4 regions of the Selenihalanaerobacter shriftii genome follow, and region 4 is predicted to be linked to each of the others. Evidence: riboswitches for the same ligand, from Rfam matches in the RefSeq annotation. Region 4 holds a riboswitch; each other region holds the start of a gene.
The links. A riboswitch is a leader RNA that binds a small molecule or an ion and turns the genes downstream of it on or off. The one in region 4 is predicted to bind cyclic di-GMP.
Positions count from the first base shown of each region.

Region 1: linked by a shared signal. The riboswitch ahead of B5D41_RS01670 (hypothetical protein) and the one ahead of B5D41_RS14005 (ATP-binding protein) in region 4 are both predicted to bind cyclic di-GMP.
Region 2: linked by a shared signal. The riboswitch ahead of B5D41_RS01850 (methyl-accepting chemotaxis protein) and the one ahead of B5D41_RS14005 (ATP-binding protein) in region 4 are both predicted to bind cyclic di-GMP.
Region 3: linked by a shared signal. The riboswitch ahead of B5D41_RS03635 (methyl-accepting chemotaxis protein) and the one ahead of B5D41_RS14005 (ATP-binding protein) in region 4 are both predicted to bind cyclic di-GMP.

Region 1 is NZ_FUWM01000004.1:57,241-59,451, reverse strand. It holds gene B5D41_RS01675 (hypothetical protein) at 1-561, shown strand, start outside; cyclic di-GMP riboswitch class II at 750-836, shown strand; gene B5D41_RS01670 (hypothetical protein) at 956-1,543, shown strand; gene B5D41_RS01665 (COG1470 family protein) at 1,918-2,211, shown strand, end outside.
Region 2 is NZ_FUWM01000004.1:96,828-99,038, forward strand. It holds gene B5D41_RS01850 (methyl-accepting chemotaxis protein) at 1-1,286, opposite strand, end outside; cyclic di-GMP riboswitch class I at 1,388-1,475, opposite strand; gene B5D41_RS01855 (carbon-nitrogen hydrolase family protein) at 1,798-2,211, opposite strand, start outside.
Region 3 is NZ_FUWM01000006.1:48,415-50,625, reverse strand. It holds gene B5D41_RS03645 (AfsR/SARP family transcriptional regulator) at 1-237, shown strand, start outside; gene B5D41_RS03640 (hypothetical protein) at 464-643, shown strand; cyclic di-GMP riboswitch class I at 829-922, shown strand; gene B5D41_RS03635 (methyl-accepting chemotaxis protein) at 1,029-2,211, shown strand, end outside.
Region 4 is NZ_FUWM01000021.1:14,375-16,585, reverse strand. It holds gene B5D41_RS11165 (AzlC family ABC transporter permease) at 1-256, shown strand, start outside; gene B5D41_RS11160 (AzlD domain-containing protein) at 259-561, shown strand; cyclic di-GMP riboswitch class I at 673-766, shown strand; gene B5D41_RS14005 (ATP-binding protein) at 882-2,211, shown strand, end outside.

The DNA of each region.
Region 1 (2,211 bases), on a different contig from region 4:
TCAGGATGGTCTGATTATCATGCCTTAGATAACTTTATTAAATTCTTAGATGATGATGACTTAAAGTCAACAGTTAAATTCAAGTTAGCTAAGGAAGCCTGGTGGAAGGTACCGAGTGGGACCTATAAAGGATGGCTAGAATCAGGAAAGTCACCGGCAATTAGAGTCATAGTACATATAAGGTCTTATACAAATGTGAGTGTATATCCAGATAATGTTGAAATTAATGCTACTAGCGGGCCTGGAATCTATAAACCAGAGGAGAAGGCAAGGCTAAAAGTTGAAGCAAATCATCATAATTGGCTTCTTAATATAAATACTGAACCTTTAATTTATCAAGGTGATAGTGATGATGAGGCCAAGATTTTGCCTAAAAATATTCTGTTAGCATTAGGAGATTCAGAATATTCTTATAATAAAATGGACGAAAAAATGATAATTAATGGTAGCAATTACAGACGAGGGATTAATACAGATATTTCTTTGAAGGTAAAAGTAGGTTGGAAGCATACTGCTGGTACATATAAAGGGAAGATCAATTTTACACTGACAAATAGATAATTATATTTAAAATTTTTGATATTAAAAGTTTAATAGGTTTTCGTAATTAGTAAGGAGTCTTTATTCTCAATAATTACGAGGTAATATTAATTAGGAGGTGATATTTGCTTAAAGGGGAGTAGTAAAGGGACTGTTTTAATATCAGGTCGTGTTGGTAAGGACATAAAATATAAGAACGTATAAACTTCTTACTCATTGGAAGCTAAGACTTGTCATTCCTTAACTGGTCATCAATGGAGTGATAGTGAGCTAGTGATGAAACCGGCCAAGAGTAAAACGAGCGATCGAGGAGGCGAAGAAGTGTTATCCTTTAACTGGTCACCAATAGGGTAGCAGGGAGCCAATGGTGAACCCGGCCGCGAGTAATTTATAACCAATGAGGAGGAGAAAATTAATGAAAAAATTAATGATTTTCGGATTAGCGATGATGTTGGTATTTGGTATGAGTGTGGTTTCTATGGCGGCTGAACAGTTAGATAAAAGTGTACTTGGAGTTGACTTAACAGTTGAGGAATATGCAGAGATTGGTTTTGATGAGGCTAGTTATAATTTTACTTTTTTAGCTCCGAATGTAGATAATAATGGTGATGGACCAAGTCATTTCTTTCCGTTTAATGTTAAGTCTAATACTCCTGTAACTATAACTGCAACAGAAGGGTTGACTTCGTTACTTCAAGGAATGGTTCCTGAAGGTAAAGTATGGACTGGTGGCGATAGAGGAGATACTATAGTCTCACCATATATGACATTTGCTGATGAGAATCAAAACTTTCAAAATGGAAATGACTCTTTTGTAAAGTCTGGAGCAAATGATGGTGATGGTTGGACTAGTAAATTAAATTCTGATGCAGGTAACAATAATTATACTCTTTATTTAGGTGCTCAATGGTTCACAGATAAAGACTGGTGGGAATTAGAGGCAACAGATGGTGACAAAGAATTTAATCTTCAATTGACAGTAGCAGCTCCACAAACTTTATAAATATTAGATATATTAAGAAGGCGAGACTAAAATCTCGCCTTTCTTTTAATATAAATGATATTATCAGCAAGTGAATAAATTAAAATTCAAATAAGATATAATTTAACTAATGACATTATTAGCTTTTAAGTTTAATGTAAAGGTTTACATTTAGCATTAGTATTTAAATTAATAGCTGAATAGTTAGTAATAATATTAATTTGTATTATTAATAAAATATATGACAATATTTTAACTAACAATTTATGTAAGTTTTTAAGATTATAATGAATAATAATTAACTCAAACAAAATTTTATTTATAGCTTTATATGATAAGTAAATAACATAATAGAGTTAAGATAATTATAGGCTATAAGGTAGGGGGAGATAATTATGGATATTAGTTCAGTTTATATGAAATTGAAAGAAAAATCAGAGCATGTTTTAATGCTAAAAATAATAATTATAATTATTACTATTTTAATATTTACTCAAAATGGCTTAGCTGTTGGTGTAAAACCTTTAGTAATTGATTTGAGTATGCAACCTGGTGATATTAAAGAATTCACCTTAAATCTTACTCCTAGTGGTAGTGAAGAATTAGTTAAACTTTCATTATATCAGCCAGTACAACTTACTAACGGTAGTCTTACTTATCAAAAATCTGATACAGAATCTTTTTTAGCT
Region 2 (2,211 bases), on a different contig from region 4:
GATAATTCTTCAATAGTAGTAGAAACCTCTCCAATGACTTTACTGACCTCACCTATTGAATCTCTAGATTGATTAGTATTCTGATTAACTTGCGTCACACTCGCAGTTGCTTCTTGTAAGACTGTCTCTAAATGTTCAGCATTTTCATAAATATCTTTGATGATTTGACGAATAGTACTCAACATATAATTATAAGACTCACCTAATTCACCTATCTCATCTTCACTGTCAATTTCAATCTTCTGTGAGAAGTCTCCAGCTGCTACTGTCTGGCTAACTTCTACTAAATCTAGAATTGGTCCTGTAATTCTCTTAGCAAAGAAATTAATAATTAAACCAGCAATCAATAATAAGATGATACTAATCATAATCACCCTATTTCTAGATTCATTCATAGCTGCTGCAGTTTCATTGAAATCAAGACCTATCCTTAAAGCCATTCCATTATACGGAACTATTATTTCATAAATGTAATCATTCTTTAATTCCAATAACTGAGTCTTATATTCTCCATTTTTAATTACTTGCCCTAGCATACCTTGATTCTTTTTAACATAATTCTTTAATTCTGCCTTGAATTTTTTATAATTACTGCTACTCTCCGTTATTTGTAAGTTCTTATCTATAATTGTTATGTAAGAGATTGCTTCTTGGCTACTGACTTGGTCTATAATCTTTTGTAAACCTATTTTCTCATTCAGAGTAGTTAAAACACTAGCATCCATCCCTACTTGAACTATACCTGGTTTATCTAATCTACCGACTCCAACAAACTTAAATAAAGTATTATCTACATCACGAACCATAGCTTTTTGAGCTACCACTTTATCTGGATTATCTAATATCGCTCTAAATGGATAAGCTTGTGCCTCTGGATCATCTGGAAAAGTAAACCCTAATCCGTCTGTAAAATTAGTTAAAGTTACTGTTCCATTGCCATCAGTAATCCAAAATTCATCAATCCCAGTCTCTTTAGATAATTTAATTAGATCTTGATTATTAATATCACCTGCTGCTACTAAATTAGCTAATAATTTAGCTTCAGCTATCATATCTTGTTCTAATACATTTTCAGCTTGTTTATAAGCAGTTTCAGCATTCATACTACTAGTCTTAATTATATCTGCTAATACTTCACCTTGCCTTCTAAAATTAGCCATCGTTTCTGTATGGTTTTTATAAATAAGATAGCCAGAAATAGTTGTTACTACTAAGACTAAAATCACCATCATTAAAGCTACTAATTTAAATCTTAAATTAGAACGTAACTTCTCAACTAAATTCATACTTATTATCTCTCCTTACTTGATAAATAAAATTAATAAAACCCTACCCTCAATTAATAAAAGAGGGATAGGGTTAATCCACTTATAAACCTATCATCCCCTCCGGCAGTCTGACAATCATAGCATATATTATACCGTAGATTCAAGACTTTGCGACCTTACCTTTCGATAAGCGTGCTATTTTACCAGGGATATTTTAATTTATGTAAATTATATTTACTACTCATATGTAGTATTATTATACATATAGTCTAATTTTGTAGTAATTTGCCTTGTAATCTTAATTATATCAGTTGTCTCAAATACTGTCAAGGTAACATAAATTATCTTGATTAAATTATAATCCATTATATATAATAAAAAGAGGTAGCAATTAATCATTTTGTAATTTATTAATAAAGTTGCAAGGGGAAACTACAAAAAAGGGGGAGTTGCTACCTCTTTAAATTTATCATCTATTAAATTAATTTTAAGGGGTTAAAATTATTAATCAATGGTTATTTATTTCTACTTACTTATTTTCTGTTTTCTTATAAGGGATTCGTTTAGACGGTTCGAACTGACTTTTTGCCTCTTTTAAAATTTCTTCATACATACCAATGTTTCTATCTTCTAAATGATCAAAGATCATAGGGGATTTAGTACCGAAACTTACATTCTTAATAGGATCATTATCTAATTCGACAGCAATAATTTCTTCAACGCCTCGGGCTTGAGCTAATTTCTGTGCGATTGGACTTACAATCATACTATGACCAAAGTTATAATTATTACCAGCGTCAGGTCCGACAGCATTTACACCAATCATATATACATGATTGTCATATGCTCTAGCTTTATTTGTCATTTCCCAAATATCAAAGCTTCTTAATAAGGCTGATGGTCTAAGAATTACTTCTGCTCCTCTAACAGCTAACAATCTACT
Region 3 (2,211 bases), on a different contig from region 4:
ATATATTATTATCAGAATAGGGAATATGAAAAATGTATTAAATTAACAGATAGAATGTTAGAGATTAATAAACACTTTGAACAGGCATATTTTTATAAAATGAAAAGCTATAATCAAATGGGGCAACGGTCTTTTGCAATTAAAGCTTATCAGAGTTGTAAAAAAGTTTTAAATGAGGAATTAAAGATTAATCCTAATTCTAGGATAGAAGAGTATTATAGGTCAATAACTTTATAGTTTGAATATATTAAAGGAGTCATCTTATTAATAAGATGACTCCTTTAATTATTTATTTAGGTATGTAAGTACATTGTAAGTGAGATGTAATCAGTTAGAAAGGTTAATATGTTAAAATATAGTAGAATAAGAATTATATTAAAGGAATTGGAATAATAAATGAAGAATAAAAAACTATTTGTCATTTATATATATAGGCTAAAAAGATTTTGAAAGGAGAAATGGTTTGAAACCAAATAGTAGTGAACTTAATGAACTGAATATGACACTAAATAAAAAATTAGTAAAATTATCTAAGTTAGTTGAAGTAAAGAATGATTTAGTAAATAAAGAAATCATAAATTTGAGCAAAGAAATAGATAAAATAGTATTAAAGATACTTAATAAAGAAGGAAAAAAGAGATAATAGTCGAAATAACTAATATAATATACAAGAAATATACTTTATATATAAATGCATACATAATAAGCTTATTAGCGACAAATTTTTTGTATAAACTTATATAATTTATAACTACATAATATTTTATAGGATGTTTTTTATATGATATTGCATGTGCGACAACTCACAAGATTAATAATTAAAATTTTCCGTGAGAAAGGCATACCTTTTGTAAAGAAAGGGACGCAAAGCTATGAGTCTAAGGTATAGTTGATTTTATACTAAGACTGTCTGGCTTCCATGGGATAGGTGTAACAACAAACCTTATCCCTAATTAGGGATAAGGTTTGTTGTTTTTGGCTTTTATCATATATATTTAGAGATTTAAATTAGTTAGGGAGGTGATAGCTTGGCTAAATCTAGTCAGGTATTTCAAAACATAATAGATGACTTAAATTATAGTTTGAAGCACAACATAGAATCTTTAGAAGATATCATTGATAAGACTGAAGACTTCTATGGATTGATTTCAAACCGATTACCTGAGATTGAAGAGAATATAGATGAAACTATTGAGGAAACTAAATTATTAATTAATTATTTTATAGAAACTGATGAACCTGAATCTGAAATCGATACTAACTTTCAAATGAATGAGGTGTTAGAAAACTTAGAAGAGAAGATTCATCAGGTCTATGATTCATTATCAGCTAGAGATAAAGTATCTGAGATATTAGATGATTTTATAATGGATAATGATGAAGAAGAAGCTCAATTCATGGAAGTATTAAATTTAATTGAAGAGTTAGAAGAAGTATTAAGTGAGCTAGAAGACCTTTCAATTAATGCTATTATAGTTTCAGCTAAGGCTGGCAAAGATGGGGCAGGCTTTAGAGTGATCTCTAATGAGATTAATCGTTTAGCTGCTAATATTAAAGATAAGTATGAATTTATTGAAGAGAGTATATTAACTTTACAGAAGTGGTATCAAGGGTTTACAGGTGATTTAAATGAGTTAGGAACAATTGAAGAAAATATTTCATCTAATTACCGAATGGAAATTAAAGAGATATTTGAAGATATATTAGATTCATTACAGACTATTGCAGATATGTTAAAGGACTTTATGGGACATATTCAACAATCTGTAGAACCTATCTACGATATTATTATTCTAGCTCAAAATCAAGATATAATTAGACAGAATTTAGAGAACTTAATTGAAATTATGTTAAGTACTCAACAAGAGATTAAGGATTTTGAGGTAGCTAATAGTGAAGAGGAAGTTATTTTAAACAAGTTAGTCTTTATTACTGAAGTGTTAAATTTATCTAAAAAATTAATGAATAACATTTTGAAGCAATTACACGATTCATTATTCACGATTCAAGAAGAGTTTACTCAGATGAGTTCTGATTTGAATGAGATTAGAGAGGATGGGGAGCAGTTAAGTCTCTTTTTTGCTGGAGGTTCTAATGGATCTGGATCGACAGATAAGGTTAGTTTAGAATTGATTTATCAAAGATTAATTGATTTTATTCCTAAATTAACAAGTGAATTAGAGGGAATAGAAGATAGATATTCCCATTTAA
Region 4 (2,211 bases):
CTTAGGTATGGGATTACCACAAACACTTCAAACTAGCATGGGAATTGCTCTTTATGCTATGTTCATTGGGATATTAGTTCCTAATTTAAAGAAATCTTATGCAATCTTAATTGTATCTTTGATTACAGTAGTAATTAATACTTTTTTAAGTTGGACTTCATTTTTTAGCAGTATTTCAACAGGATGGAGAGTAGTAATCACAACTATATTAGCATCGGCACTTGGAAGCTATTTCTTTCCTAAGGAGGCGGTTTAGTAATGGAAAATTTAATAGTTTTAATAATTGGTATGGCTGTGGTTACTTATGTCCCTCGGATGTTACCTATTGTTTTATTACAAGATATGGAGTTACCTAATTCTTTGCGGAGATTTTTAGAGTTTATTCCGTTTGCAGCCATAGGTGCATTGATTTTTCCGGGAATTTTATCATCTACTGGAAGTAAAGAATCAGCAATTATTGGTGGAATAGTTGCAATCAGTTTAGCTATTTTTGAAATCAATTTATTATTAATAGTAGTTAGTAGTATTTTTGGAGTCTTTTTCTGGGAAATAACATTTTGATTATTCAATTATTTAGATAAAAATGCAGGAATTTACTGTTAGAGTATATAAATAAAGTAATATGGAAAATATTACTAAAATATAATATTGTTTTTAAAAGATTATATTAATCCTCGAAAATGGCACATCTATTGAAAGATAGGGTCGCAAAGAGTTAAATCTAAGGCAAGATCTTTGATTTTGTTATGATTGTTAACTTGTCGAAGGGAATAGGTTCTAAAGATGTTAAGATTATTTTAGAAGTATTAAGCCTTATTTCTCTTAGATATGCTAAAAGAGGAATAAGGTTTATTCTATTTATAAAAAAAGGAGGTGAATTTATGAAAGGTGTTTTCAATAAAATACAAGCTAGTATTAAGAATAAATTAATAATATTATTTTTAATACTATTATCAATAGCTATAATTACTATAAGTTATTTAGAATTAAAAACAACAAAAGAAATAATAAAACATAATTTTATTAAAAAGACTATTCATGAAATTGAACAAGCTGATAATATGATTAACCTATATCTTCAAACTTTAAAAGAAGACTGTAAGATGTTAGCAACAAATCCTATTATTCAGAATCTTAACCAGCAAACTTCTACTTCTTATGTGAATAAATCAACAAATCAGGCATTACAAAGGATTAGTCCCAATCCAAAGCTTCATAGACTATTTAAAAATTTCATTGAATCACATTCTAAGTTATCATATGTATATATTACAACTAAAAATGGAAGTTATATACAGTGGCCTAAAAAAGTAAATGTAAATAATTATAATCCCAAAACAAAGCCTTTTTATAAAAAAGCTATAAAGAATAAAGAAGATGTAATCATAACAGATCCTTACTATCAGTCTTTCAACAAATCATTTAATATTAGTTTAGCTACAACAATTGATAATGATCATGGAAAAACTATAGGAGTTCAAGGGATGGATATTAAACTAGATAGTTTAGTAAGGATAGTAGAGGATATTAAAATTAAGGACACAGGATATATAATTCTAGCTACTGATGAAGGAATTATTTTAGCAAATCCTAAAAGACCAGAATTAAACTTTCAGGATATCAGCAGCCTTGAAATTGAAGAATTAAATAATATAAAGGAAATGCAAAAAGCCAATTTTGAAACAGTTATGAATAATAAGGGGTATTTTATCAGTCTATATACTTCTCCTCAGACTAATTTAAAATTTATATCAATAATTGAAAAGGCTGAGTTGATGAAAATTTCAAATCAAATATCCAAAGTAATATTTTGGATAATACTTATAGTTGTAATTGCTATTATAATACTTAATATAATTTTAACTAATAAATGCTTACAACCTTTAACTATAGTTACTAATTTTGCTCAGAATATTTCTAATAATTTTAGTGATGATAAGTTGAGTATTTCATCATTAGAAGTAAATTCTAATGATGAAATAGGAGAATTAGCAATAGCTCTTAATAAGATGCAAGATAGATTATATAATAGGGTAACCAGATTGAATGAAACAAATGAAAAGTTATATAAAAAAAAGAAAGAGTTACAAAAATATTTTGATATTTCAGAGGTCATATTTTTAGTTTTAAATCAAGATAAAGAAGTAACTTTAATTAATAAAAAAGGATGTGAAATCCTAGGATATTCTCAAGAAGAAATTATAGGTAAAG